3 regions of the Streptomyces sp. NPDC087906 genome follow, and region 3 is predicted to be linked to each of the others. Evidence: predicted binding sites of a transcription regulator. Region 3 holds the regulator's gene; each other region holds the start of a gene.
What was found. The regulator HrcA, encoded in region 3, represses chaperone genes, less so after heat shock. The targets are predictions, from matches to a motif close to TTNGCACTCNGNNNNNCNGAGTGCNAA.
Positions count from the first base shown of each region.

Region 1 (10,075 bases), on a different contig from region 3:
GGCCGCGGGTGGTGAGGGTCGCGCCGGTGGGGAGGAGCGTGGCGCGGCGGGTGCCGGGGGTGATGTCGGACGGGGTGTCCGGCGCGTACCAGAGCACCGCCTCCTTCACGTCGCCGCCCGCCGAGATCCACTCCGCCTCGAAGTCGTCGGGGACGAGTTCGTGCGGGATGCCGGGGGCGATCTTGACGGCGCCCGTGCCGACGCGGCGTACCGCCTCGATCGCCCAGGACAGCGGCGGCGCGTACGCCTCGGGGTCGAAGATCCTGCCCCGGCCGCCGCGCCGCGCCGGGTCGATGAAGACGGCCTCGGCGTCCGACAGGTCGTGGGTCAGGACGTCGGCGTTGAGCACGGTCGCCGGGGGTGCGGCCGGCGCCAGCGTACGGAGGTTGGCCGCCGCGATCTCGCACGTCGGGCCGTCCAGATCGACGGCCGTCACCGCGAATCCCGCGCGGGCCAGGGCGATCGCGTCGCCGCCGATCCCGCAGCACAGGTCGGTGATCCGGCGCGCGCCGGTACGGCGGAGACGTGCCGCCCGGTGGGCGGCGACCGCGGTGCGGGTGGCCTGCTCGACGCCGTTGGGCGTGAAGAACATCCGGTACGCGTCGTCGGCGCCGAACTTCGCCACCGCCCGCTGCCGCAGCCGCGCCTGCGCCAGCGCCGCCGAGACCAGCTCGGCCGGGTGGTCGCGGCGCAGCCGGGTCGCGAGGGCGAGTTCCGTCGCCGGGTCGTGGTCGCGCAGTTCGGCGAGGAGCGCCTGGCCCTCGGCCGACAGCAGCGCTGCGAGGCCGGCGGGTGCGGAGGGCGACGGGTGCGGGGCGGGCGTGCGGTCGGTCACCCGGCCATTGTGGGCCAGCCGGGGGACGGCGCGCTGCGGGCGGAGGTGTCTGCCGGGCGGCGGCGCCGTCCGCTGACAGGATGCGGGGCCATGCGACTAGTAAGACAAAAGGACGATGCGGTGACCAAAGGGACGGTAAGGGCGCAGTCGAAGGCGGAGGTCGCAGCCCGGCGTACCCGTACCGCACTCGCCGTCCTGCTGGTCGCCGCGCTCGGCTCCGGCTGCGCGGCGGCATCGGACGGTCCCACGACCCGGCCGATGCCCCTGCCGCTCGGCGTCCCCCCGGTCACCTTCCCGCCCGCCGCTCCCGCCGCCAAGCCGGCCCCGCGTCCCGTACCGGCCAAGCCCGCCGCCGGGCCGCAGGCCGCGCCGGTACGCGGCGGCCTCGGCGCGGCGGTCGTCGCGCAGGCCGACCTCCTCCGGCGCGCCCAGGTCGCCCGCGTCGCCATGGCCAAGAAGTGGGGGCTGCGCAAGGTCCCGCTGCTCGCGCCCGCGCCGCCCGCGGTCAAGCCGAAGATCACCACCCGCAAGGGCTTCGAGGTCAGGGGCGGCGACGCCGGACTGCCGCCGGTGTTCACGACCGTCCCCGTCAAGGACAAGGTCGTCTTCCTGACCATGGACGACGGCGCCGAGAAGGACCCCCAACTGCTGCGGATGATGTCCGAGCTGCGGATCCCGTACAGCGCCTTCCTCAGCGACTACCTGATCAAGGACGACTACGGCTACTTCAAGAAGGCGCAGGACCTCGGCGTCTCGCTGGACAACCACACCCTGCACCACCTCTATCTGCCCAAGCTCACCCCCGCCCAGCAGCGGCACGAGATCTGCGACCAGCAGGACAAGCTCGCCCAGCACTACGGGAAGCGGCCGACGCTCTTCCGGCCGCCGTTCGGCAACTACAACGCCGACACGCTGCGGATCGCCAAGGCGTGCGGAGTGACCGCCGTACCGCTGTGGGAGACCGAGGCGTTCCCCGACCACATGGACTGGCGCGACGCGGACCAGCACCTGGCTCCCGGCGACATCATCCTCACCCACTTCAGGGGCCGTTCGGACTGGAAGGCGTCGATGCCGGACCTGATCAGGTCGCTGATGAAGCGGATCACCGACAGCGGCTTCGCCGTGGCCAAGCTGGAGGACTACGTCTGAGCCCCGGCCCCGCTTCGGCGCCCGCGCTCAGCCCCCCGGGCAGTCCCCGCTGCCGCTGTAGCACGGCACGTAATGACGCTGCGGGGGCCGTGGCGGCGGGTGCGCGTGCTGGTAGTCGCGCGCCGTTCCCGCCAGCACCGCGCCGCCGACCGCCAGCGCCACCAGGACCTGTACGCAGACGGTGATCGGGCGCCCGCTCCGCGCGAACCACCAGACCGACACCGCGATCAGCAGCACCGGGATGCCGTACGAGAGCAGCGGCGACCAGTCCATCTTCGGCACGGCGGGCGGCGGCAGGTCCTGCGGGCCGACGTCCAGTTGGCCGAAGAGCAGCAGCAGGGTGCCGACCGCCAGCAGCAGGGCGTCGCCGAGCAGGGCGAGAAAGGCCAGGAACACGTCGGAGTCGGGAAGGGTCCGGGCCGGCAGCGGTGGGTCGATCGGACTTGTCACGCTCGTACTCTCGTACGGAACCGGCCCCTCCGGCCAGCGGTTTCGTGATTCACACCGATCCGCCACGCGCCCCCCGCTGGCACTCCGCTTGACCGAGTGCTAACCGCGGTCATAGTCTCAGGTCTGGCACTCCCCACTGGAGAGTGCCAAAGCGCGACAAGCAGGTCCGGCTCCCGCGACGACGGATCCCGGCTGTCGCCACCCCAGACAGTTAACCCCGTGAGATCTCCGAAGGGGGAGGTCGGATCGTGACGACCGCCAGCACCAAGGTTGCCATCAAGCCGCTCGAGGACCGCATTGTGGTCCAGCCGCTCGACGCCGAGCAGACCACGGCCTCTGGCCTGGTCATCCCGGACACTGCGAAGGAGAAGCCCCAGGAGGGCGTCGTCCTGGCAGTCGGTCCGGGCCGTTTCGAGAACGGCGAGCGGCTTCCGCTCGACGTTTCCGTCGGCGACGTCGTTCTTTACAGCAAGTACGGCGGCACCGAGGTGAAGTACAGCGGCGAGGAGTACCTCGTCCTCTCGGCTCGCGACGTTCTCGCGATCATCGAGAAGTAATTCACCAGTTCGTTTGCTTTTGATCTGCGCCCTCGGCCCCCCTGCGATTGCCGGGCGGACGGGGGCGCAGTTCATTTGAGAGGACACAGAAGCTCTAATGGCGAAGATCCTGAAGTTCGACGAGGACGCCCGTCGCGCCCTCGAGCGCGGCGTCAACAAGCTTGCCGACACGGTCAAGGTGACGATCGGCCCCAAGGGCCGCAACGTCGTCATCGACAAGAAGTTCGGCGCCCCGACCATCACCAACGACGGTGTCACGATCGCCCGCGAGGTCGAGCTCGACGACCCGTACGAGAACCTGGGCGCGCAGCTCGTGAAGGAGGTGGCGACCAAGACCAACGACATCGCGGGTGACGGCACCACCACCGCCACCGTGCTGGCCCAGGCGCTGGTCCGCGAGGGCCTGCGCAACGTCGCGGCCGGCGCTTCCCCGGCGGCCCTGAAGAAGGGCATCGACGCCGCTGTCGCCGCCGTCTCGCAGGAGCTGCTGGCGACCGCCCGTCCGATCGACGACAAGTCCGACATCGCCGCCGTGGCCGCGCTCTCCGCGCAGGACCAGCAGGTCGGCGACCTCATCGCCGAGGCGATGGACAAGGTCGGCAAGGACGGTGTCATCACCGTCGAGGAGTCCAACACCTTCGGCCTTGAGCTGGACTTCACCGAGGGCATGGCCTTCGACAAGGGCTACCTGTCGCCGTACATGGTGACCGACCAGGAGCGTATGGAGGCCGTCCTCGACGACCCGTACATCCTGATCAACCAGGGCAAGATCTCCTCCATCCAGGACATGCTGCCGCTGCTGGAGAAGGTCATCCAGGCGGGTGGCTCCAAGCCGCTGCTGATCATCGCCGAGGATGTCGAGGGCGAGGCGCTCTCCACCCTCGTCGTCAACAAGATCCGCGGCACCTTCAACGCCGTCGCGGTGAAGGCCCCCGGCTTCGGTGACCGCCGCAAGGCCATGCTCGGCGACATCGCCACCCTCACCGGTGCGACCGTCATCGCCGAGGAGGTCGGCCTCAAGCTCGACCAGGCCGGTCTCGACGTGCTGGGCTCCGCCCGCCGCGTCACGATCACCAAGGACGACACGACGATCGTCGACGGCGGTGGCGACAGCACCGAGGTCGCGGGCCGCGTCAACCAGATCAAGGCCGAGATCGAGTCCACGGACTCCGACTGGGACCGCGAGAAGCTCCAGGAGCGCCTCGCGAAGCTGGCCGGCGGCGTGTGCGTGATCTCCGTCGGTGCCGCCACCGAGGTGGAGCTGAAGGAGAAGAAGCACCGTCTGGAGGACGCCATCTCCGCGACCCGCGCCGCGGTCGAGGAGGGCATCGTCTCCGGTGGTGGCTCCGCCCTGGTGCACGCCGCCAAGGTGCTCGAAGGCAACCTCGGCAAGGAGGGTGACGAGGCCACCGGTGTCGCCGTCGTCCGCCGCGCCGTCGTCGAGCCGCTGCGCTGGATCGCGGAGAACGCGGGCCTTGAGGGCTACGTCATCACCGCGAAGGTCTCCGAGCTCGACAAGGGCCACGGCTTCAACGCCGCGACCGGCGAGTACGTCGACCTGGTGAAGGCCGGCGTCATCGACCCGGTCAAGGTCACCCGCTCCGCGCTGGAGAACGCCGCTTCCATCGCCGCCCTGCTGCTCACGACCGAGACCCTGGTCGTCGAGAAGCCGGCGGAGGAGGAGCCCGAGGCGGCCGGCGGCCACGGGCACAGCCACTGACGCGTCGCACCGTACGTACAGCGAAGCCCGGTGTCCCCTCGCGGGGGCACCGGGCTTCGCTGCGTACGTCCTTCAGGGCTCGGGGTCACGCGGAGAGGTGCAGCGCCGCCGGGTGTACGGGATCGGCGAAGGGCAGCCCCTTCGTGTAGCGCTCGATCTCGTCGAGCGCCTGGTCCGCCATGCGGTGGATCTCGTTGCCCAGCGAGCCCGCCACATGCGGGGTGAGCAGCACGTTCGGCAGGTCGTACAACGGCGAATCCGCAGGCGGGAGTTCCGGCTCCGTCACGTCCAGTACGGCGTGCAGCCGGCCCGAGACCAGCTCGGGCAGCAGCGCCTGCTCGTCCACGAGCGAGCCGCGCGAGGTGTTGATCAGCGTCGCCCCGTCCGCCATGGCCGCGAGCTGCGCCGCTCCGATCATGTGGTGCGTCGCCGCGAGCTGCGGGGCGTGTACGGAGACGATGCGGCTGCGCGCGCACAGCTCGTCGAGCGGTACGGCCACCGCGCCGAGCGCGGCGGCTTCCTCGGCGGCCACGTACGGGTCGTACAGCAGGACGTCGAGATCGAACGGCCGCAGCAGCTCGGCCACCCGGCGGCCGATGCGGGAGGCGCCGACGACGCCGACCGTACGGCGGTAGTTGCCCGCGCCGTCCAGCTCCGCGCGCCAGTCGTGCCCGGTGCGCAGCTCCCGGTAGCGGCGGGCCGAGCCGAGGACGTTCTTGCCGGCGAAGAGGATCGCGGCGAGTGTGTACTCGGCGACCGGTACGGCGTTGGCCGCCGCGGCGGAGGTGACCATGATGCCGCGCTCCCAGCACGCCTCGGTGATGTGGTGCTTGACGGTGCCCGCCGCGTGCACGACGGCGCGCAGCCGGGGCGCCGCCGCCAGCACCTCGGCGGTGAGGGGCGGGGCGCCCCAGCTCGTGAGGAGCAGTTCGGCGTCGGCGAGCGCGGCGGCGACCGCCGGGGCGGGGTCGGTGAGCTGATGGGCGATCAGGGCGGGGTCGGTGCGGACGAGACCGGTGAGCCGGGTGCGGTGGCCGGCGGTCAGCAGCCGGTCCGCGATGCCCGGACTCATGGCGAGCAGCGCGGCCGGCCGGCTGTCACGGTGACTGTCAGTGGTGTGGTGCATGGTGGGACGTGTGCTCCTCGTAGTCACTTGGGGCCGGTCATTTGACGCTGCCTGCGGTGAGGCCGGCCTTCCAGTGCCGTTGCAGCGCGATGAAGGCGACGATCAGCGGGACGACGGCGAGGAGGGACCCGGTGACCACCATCGGATAGAAGTCCGGGGTCGCGTTGGCGTTGCTGTGCCAGTTGTAGAGCCCGAGGCTCAGCGGATACAGGTTCTTGTCGGAGAGCATCACGAGGGGGAGGAAGAAGTTGTTCCAGATCGCGGTGAACTGGAAGAGGAAGACGGTCACGAACCCCGGCATCACCATGCGCAGGCCGATCGACCAGAAGGTGCGGAATTCGCCCGCGCCGTCGATCCTGGCCGCCTCCAGGGACTCGTTCGGGATATAGCCGGCGCTGAAGATCCGGGACAGGTACACGCCGAACGGATTGACGAGCACGGGTATCAGCACGGACCAGTACGTGTTGATGGTGTGCGTCTTCACGGCGAGCAGGTACAGCGGGAGCGACAGCGCGGTCGACGGCAGCAGCACCCCCAGCAGGACGACGGCGAACAGCTTCTCCTTGCCCCGGAAGCGGTACTTGTCGAAGGCGTACCCGGCGGCGATGCTCACCAGCGAGCAGCCGAGGGCGCCGATGCCCGCGTAGAGCAGCGAGTTGCCGTACCAGCGGAAGTAGATCCCGTCCTGGTAGGACGACAGCTCGGAGAGGTTGCTGCCGAGGTTGAAGCCTTCGAACGAGAAGACGTCACCGCCGAGCAGGTTTCCGGCGTCCTTGGTCGAGGCCGTGATCAGCCAGACGAGCGGGAAGAGCGTGTACGCGGCGGCCAGCACCAGGACGCCGTTGACCGCGGACTTGGACAGCCAGCGGCTGGTGCCGGGGCGGCGGGCGGCCCTGACGGGGGAGCGGCGGCCGGTGTCGCCGCCGCGCCGCGAGGTGAGCTGGGTGGCCGGGTCGGCCACGAGAGGAGTCGTCATGACGCCGACGCCTCCTTCCGGTTGGAGAGTCGGGTGACGACGAAGGACAGCACGGCCGCCACGAGCGCGATGAAGACGGAAGCGGCGGCGGCCAGTCCGTAGTCGTTGCGCTGGAAGGCCGCGCTGTAGGCGTACATGTTGGGGGTCCAGGCGCTGGTGACGGCGGCGCCCGAGCCGCTGAGGATCAGCGGTTCGGTGAAGAGCTGCATCGAGCCGATGATCGTGAAGAGCAGCACGAGCAGCAGGGAGGAGCGGATGAGCGGGATCTTGATGCTGAAGGCGAGCCGCCACTGGCCCGCGCCGTCCACGGTCGCCGCCTCCAGCAGGGAGCGGTCGACGGCCTGGAGGGAGGCGTAGAAGATCACGACGTTGTAGCCGAGCCATTCCCACAGGGCGATGTTGACGATGGACGGCAGCGCGCCGTCCGACGAGAAGAAGTCGAAGCCGATACCGCCGGAGTGCATGGCGTTGACGACGGGGCTGAGCCCCGGTGTGTAGAGGTAGATCCAGATCAGCGCCGCGATCAGGCCGGGGATGGCGTGCGGCAGGAACAGCGCGAGCTGGAAGAAGCGGCGGGCCCTGGCCAGGGCCGTGTCCAGCAGCAGCGACAGGACGAGCGCGCCGCCGACCATCAGCGGGATGTAGAACACGCAGTACTTGGCCAGCACCCAGAACCCGTCGCGGAACGCGGAGTCGCCGAGGGCCGCGGCGTAGTTGCCGAGGCCGTGGAAGACGGTCGTGGGTCCGTCGAAGCCGAGCCCGGTCGACTTCTCGGTGAACAGGCTCAGCCAGAGCGCGTAGCCGATGGGGACGACCATCGCGACGGTGAACAGGACGAAGAAGGGAGTGAGCAGGACACCGGCGGCAAGGCCGGTGCGGGCCCGGTTGGTCTTCAGCCGTTTCGTGGTTCCGCCCGTGCTCGGCGGGGTGTTCGTCTCGGTGCTCATGAGGGGTCCTCGACCTTCAGGCCGCGCTTCTTCAGATCGGCGACAGTGGCTTTCTGAGCCGTCCTGACCGCCTCGGGCAGGGTGGACGTGCCGCCGACGACCTTGGTCAGCGCGTCACCGAGGGCGTCGTTGGTCGCGCCGGTGCTCGGGCCCCAGATCCAGTCCGGGTCGATCGTCGCGCCGGCCTTCTCGTACAGGGCGTAGAGGTCCTGGCCGCCGTAGAAGCTGGTGTCGAACGCCTTCTGGGCGACCGGCACCATGGCAGGGGCCGCGGGCAGGGCGCTCGACGTGCTCGCGCCGATCCTGGCCTGGACGGCTTCCTTGGACGTCGTCATCCACAGCGCGAACTGGACGGCGGCGGCCGTCTTCTTGCTGTTCTTGCTGACCGCGAAGGACGAGCCCTGGATCATGCCGCTGGACGGCTTGGCCGCGTCCCAGCTCGGCATCTGCACGGCCGCCCACTTGCCCTTCTCCTCGGGCACGATCCCGGCGAGGGTGCCTGCGCTCCAGGAGGCGCCGAGATAACCGAGTGTGGTGCCCGCCTTGAGTGAGCTGGTCCACTCGGGGCTGTACGAGGAGGCGGTGCTGATCAGTTGGTCGTCGATCATGCCCTGCCAGTACTTCGCGGTCTTGAGCGTCGCCGGGTCGGTCGTGTTGATCTGCCAGGCGTCGTGGTCGGTCTTGAACCACTCGGCGCCCGCCTGCCAGGCCATCGACTGGAAGAAGGTCGGATCGTCGGGGAAGAACGTGGCGATGCGGGTGTCCGGCGCGATCTTCTTGACCTGCCGCGCCGCCGTGCGGAACTCCGCCCAGGTGCGCGGCAGCGCGATGTGGTGCTGGTCGAAGAAGTCCTTGCGGTAGTAGAAGATCTGCGGCGAGGCGTCGGACGGGATCGCCCAGTTCTTGCCGCCCAGCGTGGTCAGCTCGATGGTCTGCGGCAGGAACTTCCGCTTCTCGGCCGGGGTGAGATAGCCGCTGAGGTCTTGGAGCGAACCCTGGCTGACGAACTGCCCGAGCTGCGGATACTCGATGGAGAGCAGATCGGGCGCGATGCCCGCCTTCACCGCGTTGGCGATCTTGGGATAGCCGCCGAGACCGCCCGACGGTATCTCCTCGAACTTCACCTTCACCGTGTCGTGGGAGGCGTTGAACGCGTCCACGACCTCCTGCGACCCCTTGGTCCAGGCCCAGAAGGTGACGGTGACCGGGTGCTCGGCGGTGCCCTGGGCCGGTGATTCGGCGCCGCCACCGCACGCCGTCAGTGCCACGAGTGCGGCCAGCGCGGTGGCGGCGCCGGCCAGGGCATGGATGGGACGGGACCAACTGCGACTCACGGCGCGGCTCCTGATGCGTGCGGGGACAGGCGTGCCGCGATACTTCGAGGAGCCGTGAGCGAAGTCAAGAGCGAAAGATTGATTGATCGAAAAATGAGCGAATTGGCTTCGCTCAGCCCTGTTTCGATCTTGCCGCAGCCGACCGTGCCGGGGCGCCGCACGATTCCCGTACCCGCAGCCGCGGCAGCAGCTCCAGATGGCGCCGGGTCACCTCACCGCCCGGCCCCGGGGCGCCGCCGGCCCCGCCGGTGAGCCGCTCGATCAGCAGCTCGGCCGCCGCCGCGCCCACCTCGCGCTTGGGCGGCGCCACGGCGGTCAGCGGGGTGTCGGCGAGGGCGGCCACCTCGTCGTCGTACGTGATCAGGGCGAGGTCGCCCGGCACCCGTACGCCCAGTTCGGCCAGGCGCCGCACGATCCAGGTGGCGTCCTCGTCGTTGTGCGTCAGCGCGGCCGTCGCCGCACCGGACCTGACGGCGTCGCGCAGCGCGAGCGCGGCGCGCTCGAACAGCTCCGGGTCGCGCTCGGGCGAGTTCGAGTCGATCACCGGTCCCGGCGCCGTGAGCCCCAGGGCGTCCAGCGCCCGCCCGTACCCCGCCCGTACGGCCAGGGCGGTCGGGCTGTCCCAGCGCGCCACCAGCAGCGGCGCGCCGTGGCCGAGCCCGACCAGGTGCCGGACGGCGATCAGCACACCGTGCGCGTGGTCGGACCTGACCTGGTCCATGTCGTCCAGCGGGCCGCCGGGCACCCCGGCCCGCTCCACCAGCACCGCGGCCACCGGCAGCCGGGCGATCCAGTCGCTGTACCGGGCCGGATGGTCGGGCGCCGTCCAACTGGGCGCGATCAGCAGGCCCTCGGCGCCGGCGGCGAGCAGCCCCGCCGCGTGCGAGGCGTCGTCGTCCGGGCGGTAGTCGGAGACCCGCAGGATCAGCCGGGCGCCGAGCCTGGCCGCCGCCTCGTGGGCGCCCCTGATCACCTCGGCGA
Region 1 is NZ_JBVJLC010000007.1:18,205-28,279, forward strand. Features, by position in the region: gene ACZ63I_RS21300 (class I SAM-dependent methyltransferase) at 1-835, opposite strand, end outside; gene ACZ63I_RS21305 (polysaccharide deacetylase family protein) at 926-1,984, shown strand; gene ACZ63I_RS21310 (DUF6234 family protein) at 2,012-2,434, opposite strand; gene groES (co-chaperone GroES) at 2,683-2,991, shown strand; gene groL (chaperonin GroEL) at 3,089-4,711, shown strand; gene ACZ63I_RS21325 (hydroxyacid dehydrogenase) at 4,797-5,837, opposite strand; gene ACZ63I_RS21330 (carbohydrate ABC transporter permease) at 5,875-6,813, opposite strand; gene ACZ63I_RS21335 (carbohydrate ABC transporter permease) at 6,810-7,760, opposite strand; gene ACZ63I_RS21340 (ABC transporter substrate-binding protein) at 7,757-9,094, opposite strand; gene ACZ63I_RS21345 (substrate-binding domain-containing protein) at 9,207-10,075, opposite strand, start outside.
Region 1: groES (co-chaperone GroES) is a predicted target of HrcA. The motif match lies at 2,511-2,537, and genes of this name have one in related genera.

Region 2 (10,075 bases), on a different contig from region 3:
CGGGGACGCCTCCCCGCGGGCGACCGCGCGCCCGAGGATCGTCAGCCAGGGCGCGGCAGCCGCTTCGCCCGACTGGTCCTGCAACTGCCCGAGGAGTTCCGAAGCGCCACCGGCGGCGGCGAGCAGCTCGCGCAGGATCGCGCCGAGCGGGGAGCTCCAGTGCCGGTTCGCCCGGCGCAGCCATTCGAGGACGTCGGCCCGCAACTCGCCCGTGTCGGGCGGCTGGACGGTGGTGACCAGTTGCCGGTACGCGGCGATGCCGAGCGCGAGGCGGTTCGGCCAACGGCGGTACAGGGCGTTCTTGTTGGTGCCCGCGCGTGCGGCGACCTTGTCCATGGTCAGCCCGGCGTAGCCGGCCTCGGTCAGCTCGTCCACGGCAGCGCGCAGGATCGCCTCCTCCAGCACAGCACCGCGCCGCCGCGTCCCGCCCGCGGCGGCCTGCTGCCGCTCCGGGTGCTCCGTCATACGCCCCTGCCCTTCTCCACGGCGGTACCGCTCGTACCTTCCCATTCTGATTGCCACCTGTACCCGCAGCCAATTAAGGTACGAGCAGTACCCTAAAATCGTCGACATGGAGAAGAGGGGCCGACGCATGCGCGCCCGAGGAATCAGCTACGACACCGGCTTCGTCCACAACGGATCAATCGGCCGTAAGAACTTCACCCCCGAGCTGGTCGAGCGGGAGCTGCGCGTCATCCGCGACGAGCTGCACTGCGACGCGGTACGCGTCATGGGCGGCGACCCCGACCGGCTGGAGCTGGCCGCCGGATACGCGGCCGACCTCGGCCTTGAGGTCTGGTTCTCGCCGTACCCGCTCGAACTCACCGCCGCCGAGATGCTGTCGCTGTTCGCCGACTGCGCCGAGCGCGCCGAGCGGCTCCGACAGCGCGGCGCCGAGGTCGTGTTCGTCACCGGCGCCGAACTGTCCCTGATGAACAAGGGTTTCCTGCCCGGCGACAGCACGGAGGACCGGGTGGCGCTGCTGGGTCAGCCGGATCTGCTGCGCCGGCACATCGGTGAAGTCGGCGCGCGCGTCAACGAGTTCCTCGGCGAGGCGGTGCGAATCGTACGGGAGCGGTTCGGCGGCAGGGTCACCTACGCCTCCGTACCGCTGGAGCGCGTCGACTGGACGCCTTTCGACATCGCGTCCATGGACATCTACCGGTCGGCCGGGACCGCGGACAGCTTCGCCGAAAGCGTCCCCGCTCTCGTCGCGTCACTCCAACTCCCCTTGGCCATCACCGAATTCGGCTCGGCGAGCTACCGGGGCGCCGGTGACGCGGGCGCCCGCGGGCTGGAGATCGTCGAGGAGGACGAGACGACCCGCGCCCCCGTCCGGCTGAACGGGACGTACGCCCGCGACGAAGCCGGCCAGGCCCGGTATCTGCGCGAACTGCTGACGGCGTTCGACGCCGGCGGCGTCGACAGCGCGTTCGTCTTCACCTTCGCGCTGTACGACTACCCGCACCGCCCCGACGGCGATCCGCGCGACGATCTGGACCTCGCCAGCTACGGCATCGTCCGGGTCCTGGAGGACCGCCTCGGCACGGCGTACCCCGGGGTGCCGTGGGAGCCCAAGGCCGCGTTCGGCGCGCTGGCCGACTTCTACGCGACGCAGGCCTAGTTGGGGCCCGGCGCGCTCAGACCACCTTCCACCGCACCAGCGCGCCCAGCACCAACGCCCCCGGCACCAGCGGCAGCCACACCGTGATGATCCGGAAGCCCAGTACGGCGGAGGTGGCCAGGGTGACCGAGGCGCCTGTCGTGACGAGGGTGACCACCAGGGCGGCGTCCACCGAACCGAGCCCGCCCGGCGTCGGGATGACGGCGGCGGCGACGCTGGCGGCGAGGTACGCGATGGCCACATGCACCACGGGCACCGGCATCTCCAGCGCCAGCGCGACCGTCACCAGCGCCGCCGCCTGGAGCGCGGGGAACGCCAGCGAGCCGCCCCACAGCGCGAACGCGCGGGCCGGCCTGGTGTGCAGGGAGCGGACGTCGGTCAGCGCCGTCGCCAGGAACGTACGGATGATCCGGCGCAGCGGCCGTACGGCGGCCACGACGAGCACGGCGGCGCACGCCACGCCCCCAGCGGTGGCCAGCAGGGGCAGGACCGCCCCTGCGGGTATCAGGCCGTCCAGCCGCAGCGCGCCGGGGAACGCCAGCAGCAGGACGGCCAGCAGGAAGATCCGGCCGACGGACTCGGCGAGCAGATACAGCGCGAGCGCGGCGGACGAGCGGCCCAGCGGCACCCCGCACCGTTTGAGGAAGCGCAGATTGACCGCGCCCGCGCCGAGCCCGGAGGGCAGCAGATGGTTGGCGGCGCCCGCGGCGAACTGGGTGGCGAGCAGCCGCCCGGCTGGCAGTGACTCCAGGACCGTGCCCTGCCGGGTGAACGACACCGCGACCCAGCCGAGACCGGTGACCGTGACGGCCACCAGCAGCCAGTACGGGTTCGCCCCCAGGAGCTGATGTCCGCCGTCGGCGATGACCGGCCAGTGCTGGAAGACGAAGAAGCCGATCACGAGGATCGGGATGACGCAGGCGATCTGCCGGATCTGACGCAGCGGCACCCGCCGCAGGACTGTGTCCATCGTTCTCGGTCGTCCCTGCTCGTCGTGCGCGTACACACGTCGTGCGCGTACACACGTTCCGGGGGGAGGGGGAGCTCTCGCCGTCAGTGTGCCCCGGCGTACGCCTCCTGCCACCCTCCTGCGGCCGACAGTTGGGGAACGGTTGGGCGAACGGCACAGGACGCCGGGACCTACCGGACGCCGGAACCCACAGGACGCGGGACCCCTCCGGACGCGGAACCCCACAGGACGGTGGAACCCACCGGAAGCGGGAACGCCCGAGGGCGGCACCCCCTGGGAGAAGGGGTGCCGCCCTCGGTAAGAACAGCCGATCGACCGGCGGCCGGAGCCGCGGAGGATCAGAAGTCCATGTCACCGCCCGGCATACCGCCGCCGGCCGGGGCCGCGCCGGCCTTCTCCGGCTTGTCGGCGATAACAGCCTCGGTGGTGAGGAACAGCGCCGCGATGGAGGCGGCGTTCTGCAGCGCGGAGCGCGTGACCTTCGCGGGGTCGATGATGCCCTCGGCGATCATGTCCACGTACTCGCCGGTCGCGGCGTTGAGGCCGTGACCGATCGGCAGGTTGCGGACCTTCTCGACGATGACGCCGCCCTCAAGACCACCGTTGACGGCGATCTGCTTGAGCGGGGCCTCCAGCGCGAGCTTCACGATGTTCGCGCCCGTGGCCTCGTCGCCGTCCAGCTCCAGCTTCTCGAAGACCGAGGAAGCCTGGAGCAGAGCCACGCCACCACCGGCGACGATGCCCTCCTCGACGGCGGCCTTGGCGTTGCGCACCGCGTCCTCGATGCGGTGCTTGCGCTCCTTGAGCTCGACCTCGGTCGCGGCGCCGGCCTTGATGACGGCCACGCCGCCAGCCAGCTTCGCGAGGCGCTCCTGGAGCTTCTCGCGGTCGTAGTCCGAGTCGCTGTTCTCGATCTCGGCACGGATCTGGTTGACGCGCCCGGCGACCTGGTCGCTCTCGCCCGCACCGTCGACGATCGTGGTCTCGTCCTTGGTGATGACGACCTTGCGGGCACGGCCCAGCAGGTCCAGGCCGGCGTTCTCGAGCTTGAGACCGACCTCCTCGGAGATGACCGTGCCGCCGGTGAGGATGGCGATGTCGTTGAGCATGGCCTTGCGGCGGTCACCGAAGCCCGGGGCCTTGACGGCGACGGACTTGAAGGTGCCACGGATCTTGTTGACGACCAGGGTCGACAGCGCCTCGCCCTCGACGTCCTCCGCGATGATCAGCAGGGGCTTGCCCGACTGCATGACCTTCTCCAGCAGCGGAAGGAGGTCCTTCACGTTGCCGATCTTGGAGTTGACGATCAGGAGGTACGGGTCGTCGAGCGACGACTCCATGCGCTCCATGTCCGTGGCGAAGTACGCCGAGATGTAGCCCTTGTCGAAGCGCATGCCCTCGGTGAGCTCAAGCTCGAGACCGAAGGTCTGCGACTCCTCGACGGTGATGACGCCTTCCTTGCCGACCTTGTCCATCGCCTCGGCGATGAGCGCGCCGATCTGGGTGTCGGCGGCGGAGATGGAGGCGGTCGAAGCGATCTGCTCCTTGGTCTCCACGTCCTTGGCCTGCTCCAGCAGGGCGCCCGAGACGGCCTCGACGGCCTTCTCGATGCCGCGCTTGAGGGCCATCGGGTTGGCGCCGGCCGCCACGTTGCGCAGGCCCTCGCGGACGAGCGCCTGGGCGAGCACGGTCGCGGTGGTCGTACCGTCACCGGCGACGTCGTCCGTCTTCTTGGCGACTTCCTTGACCAGCTCGGCGCCGATCTTCTCGTACGGGTCTTCGAGCTCGATCTCCTTGGCGATGGAAACACCATCGTTGGTGATCGTGGGGGCGCCCCACTTCTTCTCTAGGACGACGTTCCGGCCCTTGGGGCCAAGGGTGACCTTGACGGCGTCGGCGAGCTGGTTCATCCCGCGCTCGAGACCGCGCCGTGCCTCCTCGTCGAACGCGATGATCTTGGCCATGTGAAGTGGTCCTCCCGGACTGGGGTGGATTCTCCGGACCGCGTCCGCGCCCGCGACGGACGGCCTGAGAGCCCTGCGGTTCCTTGCCCCACCGGCTCTCGGGCCTCGCTGACGAGGTCCATAAGTTGTCACTCTCACGTGCAGAGTGCTAACGCCAATGATTAGCACTCGACCCCCGAGAGTGCAAGCTCCGCCCCCCTGGTCCACACGCACGAGAGGGGACACCAGGACGCACGAGAGGGGACGCCCGGACGCACGAGAGGCCCGGACCCCGGTGTCAGGGTGCGGGCCTCTCGGCGTGAGTGCCGGTGATGCGTCGGTGGCCGATCGCGCCGGGATCAGACGGCGAGCTTGACCATGTCCGCCTGCGGACCCTTCTGGCCCTGCGAGATCTCGAACTCCACTCGCTGACCTTCTTCAAGGGTGCGGTAACCGTCCATCTGGATCGCGCTGTAGTGGACGAATACATCCGCACCACCGTCGACCGCGATGAAGCCGTACCCCTTCTCCGCGTTGAACCACTTGACGGTGCCCTGAGCCATGCCTAACTCCCCTATTACTGGCCCCTGCGCGGGACCGCACTTCGCGCCGGAACGCGTCGACCGCGGCTGAATGTATCTGCCCAACTGCCCTCTGCAACAGGTCAATTAGACGAGAATTCTGGGCATGGCCGATCACGCGAAGCGGTGAATTCACAGCGTTCCGGGGCAAGTCGGGCCAGGCAAAGCGCACGTAACAGTGGCAAAGGGCATCCGGACTTTGGCGCCATGTTGTCGCGTTCTCATATGCGCCCGGCACGCGCGGAGGCGGGGCGGGGGCGGCGCTTCCCGAATAGTAGCGCGCTCAACCACATGGAAGTGCCCCCTCCGCTTCTCTCGCGGAGGGGGCACCGGGCGTCACTCAGCGCAGCCGACAAATGGTCAGCAACCGCCCGCGACCGCCGGGATGATGGAGATTCCGGCGCCCTCGGGGGTGACCGTCTCCAGGCCGCCCTCGAAGCGCACGTCGTCGTCGTTCACGTACACGTTGACGAACCGGCGCAGCTTGCCCTCGTCGTCCAGGACGCGGGCCGCGATGCCCGGGTGGTTCGCCTCCAGCGACTGGATGACCTCGGAGAGGGTGGCGCCCTCCGCCGGGACCTCGGCCTGGCCGCCGGTGTACGTGCGGAGGATGGTGGGGATACGGACCTTGACGCTCATGGTGGCGTGCCTTCCTGAGGTAGTGGGCGGCGGGTTCAGCCGGCCAGGCCGGCGCTGCGGAACGCGTCGAGGCTGGGCTTGATGGTCGCGGTCGGCCCGGTCGTGGGAGCCACCGCGTCGAGGGTCTTCAGTCCGTCGCCCGTGTTCAGGACGACGGTGGTGAGCGTCGGGTCCAGCAGACCCGCGTCGATGAGCTTCTTCGTCACGCCCACGGTCACCCCGCCCGCGGTCTCGGCGAAGATCCCCTCGGTGCGCGCCAGCAGCTTGATCGCGTCGACGATCTGCTCGTCGTTGACGTCCTCGACGGCGCCGCCGGTGCGCCGGGCGATGTCCAGCACGTACGGGCCGTCGGCGGGGTTGCCGATCGCCAGCGACTTGGCGATGGTGTTCGGCTTCTGCGGCCGTACGACGTCGTGGCCGGCCTTGAAGGCGGCGGAGACCGGCGAGCAGCCCTCGGCCTGGGCGCCGAAGATCTTGTACGGCTTGTCCGCGACGAGACCGAGCTTGATCAGCTCCTTGAGCCCCTTGTCGATCTTCGTGAGCTGCGAGCCGGAGGCGATCGGGATGACGAGCTGGTCGGGCAGCTCCCAGCCGAGCTGCTCGCAGATCTCGTAGGCGAGCGTCTTGGAGCCTTCGCCGTAGTAAGGACGGAGGTTGACGTTGACGAAGCCCCAGCCCTCGCCCAGCGGGTCGCCGATCAGCTCGGAGCAGAAGCGGTTCACGTCGTCGTAGTTGCCCTCGATGCCGACGAGTTCACCGCCGTACACGGCGGCCATGACGACCTTGCCCTGCTCCAGGTCGTGCGGGATGAAGACGCAGGAGCGGAAACCGGCCCGCGCCGCCGCCGCGCCGACGGCGCCCGCGAGGTTGCCGGTGGAGGAGCAGGAGAGGGTGGTGAAGCCGAAGGCGCGGGCGGCCTCGACGGCGATGGCGACGACCCGGTCCTTGAAGGAGTGCGTCGGGTTGCCGGAGTCGTCCTTCACGTGCAGGGCGCCGATGATGCCCAGCTCACGCGCGAGGTTGTCGGCCTTGACGAGCTTCGTGAAGCCGGGGTTGATGTTCGGGTGGTCGGCCACATCGGCCGGAACCGGCAGCAGCGGGGCGTAGCGCCAGATGTTGTTGGGGCCTGCCGCGATGCGCTTCTTCAGCTCTTCGGGGGTGCCGCTCGGCAGGTCGTACGCCACTTCGAGCGGCCCGAAACAGCTCTGGCAGGCGAAGATGGGGCCGAGGTCGAAACGCTCTCCGCATTCGCGGCACGAGAGTGCGACGGCGGGTCCGAGGTCGACAGTGTTCTGGACGGTCTGCACAGCCATGAGGCGAGGCCCTTTCTCCTCATCTTCCTCGCGGCGCGTTTCGCCGCAAGACGGAATTGGCACCTTCCCCACCGTGACCTCGCGGTCGGCGGGAGGGTTGCCGGGGCTTCAACGGGCCGTTCCCTCTGCCCCTCTGGATGAGCGGTATGGCGCCGGACCCGGGGTCCGGTGCGTTTGTCACGCGTGATGACCCCGGCATGCGAAGGACATCTGCGTTGTTCAAGACTGTAACCGAAGGAACGGACAGTTGAGAGAGCCGTCCGCGACGCGAGATGGATCACGCGCAGGGAGAGCCGATCGTGCTGGAAGAGGTGGAACGCTGGCTGACCAGCCGTTCCTGGTCCGCCTCGGACCGCAGCCCCGACCGGCTGCTGGTGGCCAAGGCCACACGTGGCACCACCGTGAGCGTCGTGCTCCCGGCACTCGACGAGGAGGAGACGGTCGGCGAGATCGTGTCCGTGATCCGGCGCGAGCTGATGGAAAAGGTGCCTCTCGTCGACGAGCTGGTGGTGATCGACTCCGGTTCGGCGGACCGTACGGGCGAGGTGGCGGCGAAGGCGGGCGCGCGGGTGGTGCACCGCGACGAGATCCTGCCCCGGCTGCCCGCGCTGCCCGGCAAGGGCGAGGTGCTGTGGCGCTCGCTGCTGGTGACGAGCGGCGACATCGTGTGCTTCGTGGACGCCGATCTGAAGCGGTTCTCCGCCGACTTCGTCTCGGGCATCGTGGGCCCGCTGCTGACCGACCAGGACATGCAGTTCGTGAAGGCCATGTACGACCGGCCGCTGGACGACGCGGCGGCGCGGCTGCGGGGCGGCGGCCAGGGCGGCAGGGTCGGCCAGGTCGGCCAGGGCGGCGGGGTCGGCCAAGGCGGCGGGGTCGGCCAGGGCGGCAGGGTCACGGAGCTGGTGGCGCGCCCGCTGCTGAATCTGCACTGGCCGCTGCTGGCGGGCTTCGTCCAGCCGCTGGGCGGCGAGTACGCGGTACGCCGCTCGCTGCTCGAACAGCTCGCGTTCCCCGTCGGGTACGGCGTGGAGCTGGGGCTGCTGGTGGACGCGCTGCACACGGTGGGGCTCGACGCGCTGGGCCAGGTCGACGTGGGGGTGCGCGTCCACCGCCACCAGGACGACCGGGCGCTCGGTCGGATGGCGGCGGCGATCTACCGGACGGCGCAGCTCCGGCTGTCCCGGGCGCATCTGGTGCGCCCGGAGCTGACGCAGTTCGAGCGGGGCGCTGACGGGTTCGTACCGCGCACGTACGCGGTGGACACGGAGGAGCGGCCGCCGATGCGGGAGATCGCCGAGTACGCGTCTCGTCGCGCGGCGTAACCATCCATAATCATTCTTTTTACCTAGATTGACCGGCATGGGTCTGAGTGACGTTCTGGGTCTGAGTGACGTTCTTGACGCCCGGCACGCCGCCGCCGTGTCGAGCGGCCGCATGGCCGAGGCGGGCGGCGCCGCCGAACAGCTCTGGCTGCTGGGCGGGGTGGCGCTCGCGCTGCTCGCGGCAGGGGTGGTCGCGCTGGCCGCCGCGCGCGGCGTGGGCCGCGGGTTCGGTCGGGGCAGGCGCGACGAGTGACCCGCCCGTACGTTTGAGCGTTTCCTGGACGGGCTAGATTTCGGCACATGGTCTCCGAGCAAGCCGCCCAGGTACTCGTCGCGTCCAATCGCGGCCCCGTCTCGTACACCCTCCGTGACGACGGAGAGCTGGAGGCCAGGCGCGGCGGCGGCGGGCTGGTCTCCGGCCTGTCCGCCATAGGTCCCGACACGGACGCCGTGTGGGTCTGCGCCGCGCTCGGCGACGGCGACCGCGAGGCGGTGCGCCGCACCGGCGGCCGGCTCGACCAGGCCGACACGGGCGACCAGCGGGTGCGGATGCTGGGCATCGCGCCCGAGGTGTACGCCGACGCGTACAACGCCGTCGCGAACTCCACGCTCTGGTTCGTCCACCACATGCTCTACCAGACCCCGCTCGAACCGGCCTTCGGCCCGGAGTTCCGCGCCCAGTGGGCGGGCTACGAGGCGTACAACCGCGCCTTCGCCGAGGCCCTGGCCGACGAGGCGGGCGACGGCGCCGCCGTGCTGGTGCAGGACTACCACCTGGCGCTGGTGCCGGGGATGCTGCGGGCGCTGCGGCCCGATCTGCGGATCGGCCACTTCTCGCACACGCCGTGGGCGCCGGTGGACTACTTCCGGCTGCTGCCCGACGACATCGCGCGCCAGTTGCTGCGCGGCATCCTCGGCGCTGACCGCGCCGCCTTCCTGACCCACCGGTGGGCCGACGCGTTCACCGCCTGCTGTACGGAACTGCTCGGCGGCACCGGCAACACGCAGATCGGCGTGCACGGCCTGGGCGCCGACGCGGACTTCCTGCGGGAGCGTGCGCACCGCGCGGACGTGGACGACCGGCTCGTGTCGCTGCGGGAGCAGATCGGCGCGTCCGACGGCGCGCCGCGCAAGGCGATCGTCCGGGTCGACCGCACGGAACTGTCCAAGAACATCGTGCGCGGCCTGCTCGCCTACCGGCAGTTGCTGACCGACCGTCCGGAGTGGCGCGGGCGCGTGGTGCATGTGGCCTTCGCCTATCCGTCCCGGCAGGACCTCGCGGTCTACCGCTCGTACACGGCGGAGGTGCAGCGGGTCGCCGAGGAGATCAACGCGGAGTTCGGGCAGGAGGGCTGGCTGCCGGTGGTCCTGCACGTCGAGGACGACTTCGCCCGCTCGCTCGCCTCGTACCGGCTGGCGGACGTGGCGCTGGTCAACCCGATCAGGGACGGGATGAACCTGGTCGCGAAGGAGATCCCGGTGGTCTCCGACGACGGCTGCGCGCTGGTGCTGTCGCGGGAGGCGGGCGCGTACGAGGAACTGGGCGAGGACGCCGTGGTGGTGAACCCGTACGACATCTCGGCGACGGCCGCCGCGCTGCACACGGCGCTGACGATGCCGGACGACGAACGCGCGCAGCGCACGAAGCGCCTCGCGGCGGCGGCTACGGCCCTGCCGCCG
Region 2 is NZ_JBVJLC010000001.1:672,407-682,481, reverse strand. Features, by position in the region: gene ACZ63I_RS03035 (TetR/AcrR family transcriptional regulator) at 1-465, opposite strand, end outside; gene ACZ63I_RS03030 (hypothetical protein) at 593-1,624, shown strand; gene ACZ63I_RS03025 (lysylphosphatidylglycerol synthase transmembrane domain-containing protein) at 1,641-2,594, opposite strand; gene groL (chaperonin GroEL) at 2,933-4,558, opposite strand; gene ACZ63I_RS03015 (cold-shock protein) at 4,897-5,100, opposite strand; gene ACZ63I_RS03010 (MoaD/ThiS family protein) at 5,479-5,757, opposite strand; gene thrC (threonine synthase) at 5,793-7,070, opposite strand; SAM riboswitch class I at 7,087-7,214, opposite strand; gene ACZ63I_RS03000 (glucosyl-3-phosphoglycerate synthase) at 7,370-8,395, shown strand; gene ACZ63I_RS02995 (hypothetical protein) at 8,433-8,648, shown strand; gene ACZ63I_RS02990 (alpha,alpha-trehalose-phosphate synthase (UDP-forming)) at 8,696-10,075, shown strand, end outside.
Region 2: groL (chaperonin GroEL) is a predicted target of HrcA. The motif match lies at 4,684-4,710, and genes of this name have one in related genera.

Region 3 (10,075 bases):
GGAGAGCGGGTGGATACGCATCCGCGTGAGCGCGTAGCGGGCGACGTCGAGGACCGCCTGCTCGTCGACCTCGATACCTGACTCGTTGTTGACGTCGATCGACATGGTGTTGCTGTGACTCTTTCGGTCGATGCCTCAGCCGGGCGGGCCCGTCAGCGGTGCTGCTCGTTGCCGTTGCGGCTGTCGTACTTCTCGTAGGCGTCGACGATACGGCCGACGAGCTTGTGCCGTACGACGTCCTCCGACGTGAGCCGGGAGAAGTGCACGTCGTCGACGCCCTCCAGGATGTCCTGGACCTGGCGCAGACCGCTCTTCGTGCCGCCCGGGAGGTCGACCTGGGTGACATCGCCCGTGATGACGATCTTCGATTCGAAGCCGAGCCTCGTCAGGAACATCTTCATCTGCTCGGGACTGGTGTTCTGCGCCTCGTCCAGGATGATGAACGCGTCGTTCAGCGTCCGGCCGCGCATGTAGGCCAGCGGGGCGACCTCGATCGTGCCCGCCGCCATCAGCCGCGGGATCGAGTCCGGCTCCAGCATGTCGTGCAGCGCGTCGTAGAGCGGGCGCAGATACGGGTCGATCTTCTCGTAGAGCGTGCCGGGCAGGAAGCCGAGCCGCTCGCCCGCCTCGACGGCGGGCCTGGTCAGGATGATCCGGGTGACCTGCTTGGCCAGCAGGGCCTGGACCGCCTTGGCCATGGCGAGATACGTCTTGCCCGTACCGGCGGGGCCGATGCCGAACACGATCGTGTTCTTGTCGATCGCGTCGACATACCGCTTCTGGTTGAGGGTCTTCGGCCGGATCGTGCGCCCCCGGCTGGAGAGGATGTTCTGGGTGAGCACCTCGGCGGGCGTCTCGGGTCCGTCCGCGCCGCCGTCCTCGCTCGCCCTGAGCATGGCGATCGAACGTTCCACTGCGTCCTCCGTCATCGGCTGACCGGTGCGGAGCACCAGCATCATTTCGTCGAACAGGCGCTGGATCATCGCGACGTCGGCCGCGCTGCCACTGGCGCTGATCTCATTGCCCCGTACATGGATGTCGGCGGCGGGGAAAGCCGACTCGATCACACGCAGCAGGGAGTCCCTCGAACCCAGAACCGTCACCATCGGGTGTTTGTCGGGGACGGTGAAGTGGGCACGCGCCTGTCCCGCCTCGGGGGACCTGCCATTCTGGGCTGTAGGTGTCTGAGTCATGGGCCGGCACTGTGGCCTGCACATACCTCCCGTTGCAGGGTTCTCGCTGCTCGACAACCTCTGGGGTAACAGCCTACGACTCCGCACTGACAAGCCCGTAGGACTTTTCCCCGCGCCCTTGCCCGATCTGGCTTTCCCGCGGCCGCCCGGGTGGTCAGGACGAGCGGCCGAAGCCGATCGTCGGGACCGCCCTGCGCAGCGGCCAGGGGCGATCGGGGGCCGGGAGCAGCGGCTTGAGGAAGGCGTATCGGCGCAGCCCTTCGGGGTCCTGCTCGGTGGACGCCTGCACGTAGCTCCACCAGGCGGCGACCTCCGACCAGCCGGGGGCGGCGAGCGCGCCGCCGAACTCCTGGACGGAGAGCGCAGCCGTCAGGCCGGCGAAGGCGAGCCGGTCGGCGAGCGGCCAGCCGGCGAGCGTACCGGTGACGAATCCGGCCACGAACACATCGCCTGCGCCCGTCGGGTCCAGTGCTTCCACCGCGATGGCCGGCACCTCGGCCGTCTCCCCCGTCCTGCCGTCCACCGCGTAGGCCCCTTCGGAGCCCAGCGTGACGACGGCGAGCGGCACCCGCTCCGCCAGCAGCCGGGCGGCGGCCCTGGGGCTGTCGGCGCGGGTGTAGCGCATCGCCTCCTCGGCGTTGGGCAGGAACGCCTCGCAGTGGTCCAGGTCGGGCAGCTCGGCCAGGTCCCAGCGCCCCGAGTCGTCCCAGCCGACGTCGGCGAAGATCCGTGCGCCGTGCCCGGCGGCGCGGGCGACCCAGCCCTCGTCGCGCCCCGGGTTGAGGGCGGCGACGGCGGCCCGTGCGCGCGGCGGGCATTCGGGCAGCGCGCCCTCGGGCGGCGGGGCCTCGTGGCCGTGCGAGACCATCGTCCGCTCGCCCTCGTACGCCATGGAGACGGTGACGGGCGAGTGCCAGCCGGGGACGGTGCGCGAGCGGGACAGGTCGATGCCCTCGCCCTGTTCGAGCGCGTCCCAGCAGTACTCGCCGTAGTGGTCGTCGCCGAAGGCGGCGGCGAGCGACGTGCGCAGCCCCAGCCGGGCCAGCGCGCTCGCCATGTTGGCGATACCGCCGGGGCTCGACCCCATCCCCCTGGCCCAGGACTCGGTGCCGCGCACCGGTGCGCTGTCGAGGCCGGTGAAGATGATGTCGAGGAAGACCGTGCCGGTCAGGTAGACGTCGCACTCCGGGTCGTCCGGGGCGCGCAGCCCGCCGAGCGGGTCGATGTCGGCGGTGTGGTCCTGTGGGTTTCCGTCGGATGCGGTCGTCACTGCCGTCTCCCCGGTCGCGTGCAGATCCGGCCAGTGTGCCCGATGTGCGCCGCTGTACGGAGGGGAAGCCGCACGCTCAGCGGGTGTGTCCCGCCGACCGCTTGGGCAGCGGCACCCGCGCCAGGTCGGCCGCCACGGTCAGTTCGCCGTCGAACCCGGCGGCGCGCGCCTGCCGTTCGAACGCGGCGGGGTCGCCGTAGCGCTGCGAGAAGTGGGTCAGCACCAGATGCCGTACGCCGGCGTCCCGCGCCACCCGGGCCGCCTGGCCCGCGGTGAGATGGCCGTGGTCGGTGGCGAGATGCTCGTCCTCGTCGAGGAACGTCGACTCGATGACCAGCATGTCGCACCCTTCGGCCAGCGTGTACACGCCGTCGCAGAGCCGGGTGTCCATCACGAACGCGAACCGCTGGCCGCGCCGCACCTCGCTGACCTCCGCCAGCATGACCCCGTCCAGCACACCCTCGCGCTGGATCCGGCCGACGTCCGGGCCCCGGATGCCGCGCTCGGCGAGCAGCGCGGGCACCATGCGGTGGCCGTCCGGTTCGGTGAGCCGGTAGCCGTACGACTCGACGGGGTGCGAGAGCCGGTGCGCGTCCAGCGTGTAGCCGGGCGTCCGCGCGAGGACGACCACCCCGTCGCCGTCGACCGGGACCTGTGACAGTGCGACGGACTCCCGGTAGGCGGTGGCGTACCGCAGCCGCTCGAAGAAGTGCTGCCCGCTCAGCGGGTAGTGGGCCGTGATCTCGTGCGGCACCCGGTCGAGGTTGATGCGCTGGATGACACCGGCGAGACCGAGCGAGTGGTCGCCGTGGAAGTGCGTGACACATATCCGGTTGATGTCGTGCGCGGCGACCCCGGCGCGCAGCATCTGCCGCTGGGTGCCCTCGCCGGGGTCGAAGAGCAGCCCCTCGCCGTCCCAGCGCAGCAGGTAGCCGTTGTGGTTGCGGTGGCGGGTCGGCACCTGGCTCGCCGTGCCGAGGACCACCAGTTCGCGGACGGACAACGCCGTGGCCCGCCGCTATCCGGGAGGCCAGTTGAGACCCCGGCCGCCCAGCACGTGGGCATGCGCGTGGAAGACGGTCTGGCCGGCCCCGCTGCCGGTGTTGAACACGATCCGGTAGCCCCCGGCGTCCACCTTGTCCTGGGCCGCGACCTCGGCCGCCTCCCGCAGCACGTCGGCGGCGATCTGCGGCTCGGCGACGGCGAGCGACGCGGCGTCGGGGTAGTGCACCCGGGGGATGACCAGGACATGCGTCGGGGCCTGCGGGTTGATGTCACGGAAGGCGACCGTGGTCTCCGTCTCCTTGACGACGGTGGCCGGTACGTCACCGGAGACGATCTTGCAGAACAGGCAGTCGGCCTGTGGTTCTCCCGCCATGGTCCGGGGCCTCCCTGGTATCCGATCGGTTGGCAGGCATCGTATCCGGCCGACGGCTGCCTGCCGCGCCGCCGGGTGCGGGGCGGCCGTGGCGGCCCGTCAGGACCAGCGGCCCGTGCGGCCCAGGAGCAGGGCGGTGGCCGCCGTGCCCGCCGTGGAGGTGCGCAGCACGCTCGGGCCGAGCCGGTACGGCTTGGCCCCCGCGTCGGCGAAGGCCGCCAGCTCCTCCGGGGAGACGCCCCCTTCAGGACCGACGACGAGCACGATGCTGCCCTCGGCCGGCAGCGCGGCCATGGCGAGCGGTTCGCTGCCCTCCTCGTGCAGTACGGCGGCGAAGTCGGCGCCCGCCAGCAGCGCGGCGACCTGTTTGGTGCTCGCCGGCTCGGCGACGTCGGGGAACCGCAGCCGCCGCGACTGCTTGCCCGCCTCCCTGGCCGTCGCTCGCCATTTGGCCAGCGCCTTGGCGCCGCGCTCGCCCCGCCACTGCGTGACGCAGCGCGCGGCGGACCACGGCACGACGGCGTCCACGCCCGTCTCGGTCATCGTCTCGACGGCCAGCTCGCCCCTGTCCCCCTTGGGCAGCGCCTGGACAACGGTGATGAGCGGCGCGGGCGCGCCCTCGGTGCGTACGTCGGTGACGGCGACGTCGAGCCGGTCCTTGCCCTCGACGGCGGCAACCGTCCCGAACCCGCCGTTGCCCGCGCCGTCCGTGAGGACGATCTGCTCGCCGACACGGAGCCTGCGTACGGAGACGGCGTGCCGCCCCTCGGGCCCGTCGAGGGTGACCGTGCCGGTGCGCAGCGCACCGGCGGGGACGAGGAAGACGGGCGCGGTCATGACGCACTCCCCAGGGACAACGCGGCGCGGGTCGCGTCGAGTTCGGCGGCCAGCACCTCGACGAGCTGCCCGGCGGGCAGCTCGCGGGCCATCCGGTGGCCCTGTCCCGCGTACAGCGCCATGCCCTGCGCGTCCCCCGCCTTGGCCGCGGCCTTGCGCAGTCCGGCGGTCAGATGGTGCACGGCGGGGTACGCGGGTGGCGCGTAAGGGCCGTGTTCCCGCATGAAGCGGTTCACCAGGCCGCGCGCCGGCCGCCCGGAGAAGGCGCGGGTCAGCTCGGTCCTGGTGAAGACGGGGTTGGTCATGGCTTGTTTGTGCAGCAGATTCGCGCCGGATTCCGGGCAGACCAGGAACGCGGTGCCGAGCTGCCCCGCGTCGGCGCCCACGGCGAGCACGGCGGCGATCTGGGCGCCGCGCATCAGCCCGCCGGTCGCGATGATCGGCAACTGCACGGTCTCCCTGACCTGGGCGACCAGCGAGAGCAGCCCGATGCCGGCGCCGTCGGTGGTGGGGTCGTCGCGATGCGTGCCCTGGTGTCCGCCGGCTTCGATGCCCTGCACGCACACGGCGTCGGCCCCCGCCCACTGCGCGGCCCGCGCCTCGTCGGGGGTGGTGACGGTGACGACGGTGAACACCCCGGCGCGGCCGAGCGCGGCGAGCGCGGCGCGGGTGGGGCAGCCGAAGGTGAACGAGACGGCCGGCACGGGGTCGTCGAGCAGTATGGCCAGCTTGGCCTCGTAACCGTCGTCCCGGCCGGACTCGGGGTCCCCCAGCGGTGTGTCGTACCAGGTGGCCTCACCGGCGAGCTGGTTGCGGTAGACCTCGACGGCGGCGCCGTCCTCGTGGTGCGGCTGCGGCATGAACAGATTGACGCCGAAGGGGCGGCCGGTCAGCCCGCGGAGCTGCTTGATCTCTTCGTACATGCCGTCCGCCGTCTTGTACCCGGCGGCGAGGAATCCGAGACCTCCCGCGTCGGAGACGGCCGCGGCCAACCGCGGGCACGACGCACCGCCCGCCATGGGGGCCTGCACGATCGGATACCGGCAGAGATCGGTCAGCGCGGAGGACATGGAGGCATGGTGCCATGCCGCCCGTGGGCCTTGGTTGCGGTGTCGCCGTCCGGCGGGGTTCACGTGTCTGGGTTGCGGTTGTCGCCGGGGGCGGTGTCGCCGTCCGGCGGGGTGACCGGTCTGGGTTGCGGTTGTCGCCGGGGGCCGTTCCGGGATGGTGTCCTGCGCTGCACGATTTACGGCGCGTACTCGTCCCACACGCGGTGCACCCGGACATGCGCCGCAAATCACGCTTTACGCTCCGGACACCACCCCTGCACGACCCCCTTCAGCCCCACCGCCCGGATCGGGTGTTCCCGACCACCGGCGGCAAGGGGCCAGGCGTGCGCGACAGGGACGCGGCCCCCGGCCCGCACGCACCCCGCAAGCCGCGCCCACGCGGGGCTGGGGCTGGGACCCACCGGGGGGAGGGGGCCGGGGTCGCAGGAGGGGGGTGTCCGGACGTAAAGCGTGGGAGCGCTAGCGATCGAGCAGTCCGGACACCCCCCTCCGGAGGCCCCGGACACCGGAACCAGCCGGACGGGCCGCAACCCAGACCCCGCGGCCTCAACGGCCGTTAAACGCGTCCTTCAGGCGTGAGAAGAGCCCCTGTTGCCCCGGTTGAAACTGGCCTGTCGGCCGCTCCTCACCCCGGAGGACCGCTAGCTCCCTGAGCAACCTCTCCTGCTCGGGGTCCAGTTTCGACGGCGTCATGACCTCGACATGGACGATCAGGTCGCCGCGCCCGCCGCCGCGCAGGTGCGTGATGCCCCTGCCGTGCAGCGGGATCGACTGGCCCGACTGGGTGCCGGGGCGTACGTCGATCTCCTCGACCCCGTCCAGCGTCTCCAGCGGGCACTTCGTGCCCAGAGACGCCGCCGTCATCGGGATGGTGACCGTGCAGTGCAGATCGTCGCCGCGCCGCTGGAACACCGCGTGCGGCAGCTCGTGGATCTCCACGTACAGATCGCCCGCGGGGCCGCCGCCGGGGCCGACCTCGCCTTCGCCTGCGAGCTGGATGCGGGTGCCGTTGTCGACGCCGGCCGGGATCTTGACCGTGAGCGTACGGCGGGAGCGGATCCGCCCGTCGCCCGCGCACTCGGGGCACGGGGTCGGGACGACCGTGCCGAAGCCCTGGCACTGCGGGCACGGCCGCGACGTCATGACCTGGCCCAGGAACGACCGCGTCACCTGCGAGACCTCACCGCGGCCGCGGCACATGTCGCAGGTCTGCGCCGAGGTGCCGGGCGCCGCGCCCTCGCCGTTGCACGTGGTGCAGACGACGGCCGTGTCGACCTGGATGTCCTTCGTGGTGCCGAAGGCCGACTCGTTGAGGTCGATCTCCAGCCGGATCATCGCGTCCTGGCCGCGGCGCGTGCGCGACCGCGGGCCGCGCTGCGACGCCGTACCGAAGAACGCGTCCATGATGTCGGAGAAGTTGCCGAAGCCGCCCGCGCCGAAGCCGCCGGCGCCACCGCCGCCGCCCGCCGACAGCGGGTCGCCGCCGAGGTCGTAGACCTGCTTCTTCTGCGGGTCCGACAACACCTCGTACGCGGCGTTGATCTCCTTGAAGCGCTCTTGCGTCTTGGGATCGGGATTCACATCCGGATGCAGCTCGCGCGCGAGCCGCCGGAATGCCTTCTTGATCTCGTCCTGCGATGCGTCGCGGCGCACGCCGAGAACGGCGTAATAGTCCGTGGCCACTTACGACTCCGCCAGGATCTGTCCGACGTAACGTGCCACTGCGCGTACCGCTCCCATCGTTCCGGGGTAGTCCATGCGGGTCGGTCCGACCACGCCGAGTTTGGCGACTGCCTCGTCGCCCGAACCGTAGCCGACCGCGACGACGGACGTGGAGCTGAGGCCCTCATGGGCGTTCTCGTGCCCGATCCGTACGGTCATGCCCGGGTGTTCCGCCTCACCCAGCAGCTTGAGGAGCACCACCTGCTCTTCGAGCGCCTCCAGCACCGGCCGGATGGTCAGCGGAAAATCGTGTCCGAAGCGGGTGAGATTGGCGGTGCCGCCGATCATCAGCCGCTCCTCGGTCTCCTCGACCAGGGTTTCGAGGAGGGTCGCGAGCACCGTGGAGACGGTCCCGCGGTCCTCCAGCTCGAAGGAGTCCGGCAGGTCCTGCACGAGCTGCGGCACGTCGGCGAACCTGCGCCCCACGATCCGGCTGTTGAGCCGGGCCCGCAGATCGGCCAGCGAGGTCTCGCCGAACGGCGCCGGGCAGTCGATCATGCGCTGCTCGACCCGTCCGGTGTCCGTGATCAGCACGAGCATCAGCCGGGCGGCGGCGAGCGACAGCAGCTCCACATGACGCACCGTCGAGCGGGTCAGTGAGGGGTACTGGACGACGGCGACCTGCCGGGTGAGCTGCGCGAGCAGCCGGACCGTACGGCCCACGACGTCGTCGAGGTCGACGGCGCTGTCCAGGAAGTTCTGGATGGCGCGGCGCTCCGGCGACGACAGGGGTTTGACGCCCGCCAGCTTGTCCACGAAGAGCCGGTAGCCCTTGTCGGTGGGGATGCGGCCCGCGCTGGTGTGCGGCTGGGCGATGAAGCCCTCGTCCTCCAGCACCGCCATGTCGTTGCGGACCGTGGCCGGGGAGACCCCGAGCTGATGCCGCTCGGTGAGGGCCTTGGAGCCGACCGGCTCTTCCGTGCCCACATAGTCCTGGACGATGGCGCGCAGCACTTCAAGTCTGCGTTCACTGAGCATCGCGCACACCTCCAGCTCTCGTCCGTCGTACCCCGTCGGTCCTCGCTTGGCACTCGTTGCGGGGGAGTGCCAACATTCCCCGAGCCAGTGTACGGCCGTTCGGTACGGCCGTAGCAAGGCAGCCGCACACGCTGCCCGTGCCGCCCGTTCTGTCCCGGATCTTGCCCGGGTCATGTCCCGCGTGATGTCCCGGGCGGGGTTACCTCACCGCCGGGACCGGGATTAAGGTCGTCGGCATGATGCTCAAGCAGCTCTACGGCTGACACGACGGAAGTCCGAGGACCCGCCGCCCCGGGGACAAGCCTCCCCACGCGCCCGGTCCTGTATGCGGGTGTGGCGTCTCTTCGCCGACCCGGTCTCCGTCGTGTTTGTTTCCCGCGGCCTTCCTGACCGCCCGTAGAGCTGAAGTGAGTGATCTGCCATGTCACGCTTGCCCCGTCGCCATGTCGCGATGATCGGCGTCCCCGCCGTCAGCCACATCCTGCCCAGCCTGGAGATCTTCCGGGAGCTGGTGGCCCGCGGCCACCGGGTGTCGTACGCCAACGACCCGTCGGCCGAGGAGCTGGTCACCGGCGCGGGCGCGGAACTCGTCCCGTACGACTCGCTGCTGCCGGCCGACAACAAGTGGCCGGACGATCCGATCGCGGCGATGACGATCTTCCTGGACAACGGCATCCGGGCGCTGTCCGCGCTGCGCGCCGCGTACGACAGCGACCCCGCCGACCTGTACCTGTACGACATCGGCGGGTATCCCGCGCGTGTCATCGCCGAGGCGCAGGGCCGGCCGTTCATGCAGCTCTCGCCGACGTATGTGGCCTGGCGCGGCTACGAGCGCGAGGTGGCGGCGCAGTTGTGGGAGCTGCCGGGCGCCGACGCGTACCGGGCGAAGTTCCGTACCTGGCTGGCGGGGTCGGGGGCGACGACCACCGACCCCGACGTGTTCGGCGGCCGGCCGGCGAACACGCTGGCGCTGATCCCCCGGGCCATGCAGCCGTTCGCCGACGACGTCGACGAGGAGACGGTGACGTTCGTCGGGTCCTGCTTCGGGCCGCGCACCGGGCAGGAGGAGTGGGTGCGGCCCGTCGGCGCCGAGAAGGTCCTGCTGGTCTCGCTGGGGTCGGCGTACACGGGGCAGCCGGAGTTCTACCGCGCGTGCCTGGCCGCGTACGGGGATCTGCCGGGCTGGCACGTGGTGCTCCAGATCGGCCGGCGGACCGATCCGGGTGAGCTGGGTCCGGTGCCCGGCAATGTCGAGGTGCGGCCTTGGGTGCCGCAGCTCGCGATCCTGGAGCAGGCGGACGCGTTCGTGACGCACGCGGGGATGGGCGGCAGCAGCGAGGGGCTGTTCACGGGTACGCCGATGATCGCCGTACCGCAGGCGGTCGACCAGTTCACCAACGCCGACCGGCTGGTGGAGCTGGGGGTCGCGGTACGGATCGACACGGCGGACGCCACGCCGGAGCGGCTGCGCGCCGCCCTGACCGGGTTCGCGACGGCGCCGGCCACGCTCGGGCGCGCGGCGGAGCTGCGGGCACGGGCGCGGGCGGAGGGCGGTACGACGCGGGCGGCCGACCTCATCGAGAAGTTGCTCGACTGACCGCTATCGTCGGCGGATGCGCAGCTACAG
Region 3 is NZ_JBVJLC010000004.1:164,154-174,228, forward strand. Features, by position in the region: gene ybeY (rRNA maturation RNase YbeY) at 1-105, opposite strand, end outside; gene ACZ63I_RS14405 (PhoH family protein) at 153-1,193, opposite strand; gene ACZ63I_RS14410 (carbohydrate kinase family protein) at 1,348-2,463, opposite strand; gene ACZ63I_RS14415 (ribonuclease Z) at 2,540-3,466, opposite strand; gene ACZ63I_RS14420 (histidine triad nucleotide-binding protein) at 3,482-3,841, opposite strand; gene ACZ63I_RS14425 (16S rRNA (uracil(1498)-N(3))-methyltransferase) at 3,941-4,678, opposite strand; gene ACZ63I_RS14430 (nitronate monooxygenase) at 4,675-5,748, opposite strand; gene dnaJ (molecular chaperone DnaJ) at 6,295-7,431, opposite strand; gene hrcA (heat-inducible transcriptional repressor HrcA) at 7,432-8,448, opposite strand; gene ACZ63I_RS14445 (macrolide family glycosyltransferase) at 8,870-10,045, shown strand; gene ACZ63I_RS14450 (DUF3097 domain-containing protein) at 10,062-10,075, shown strand, end outside.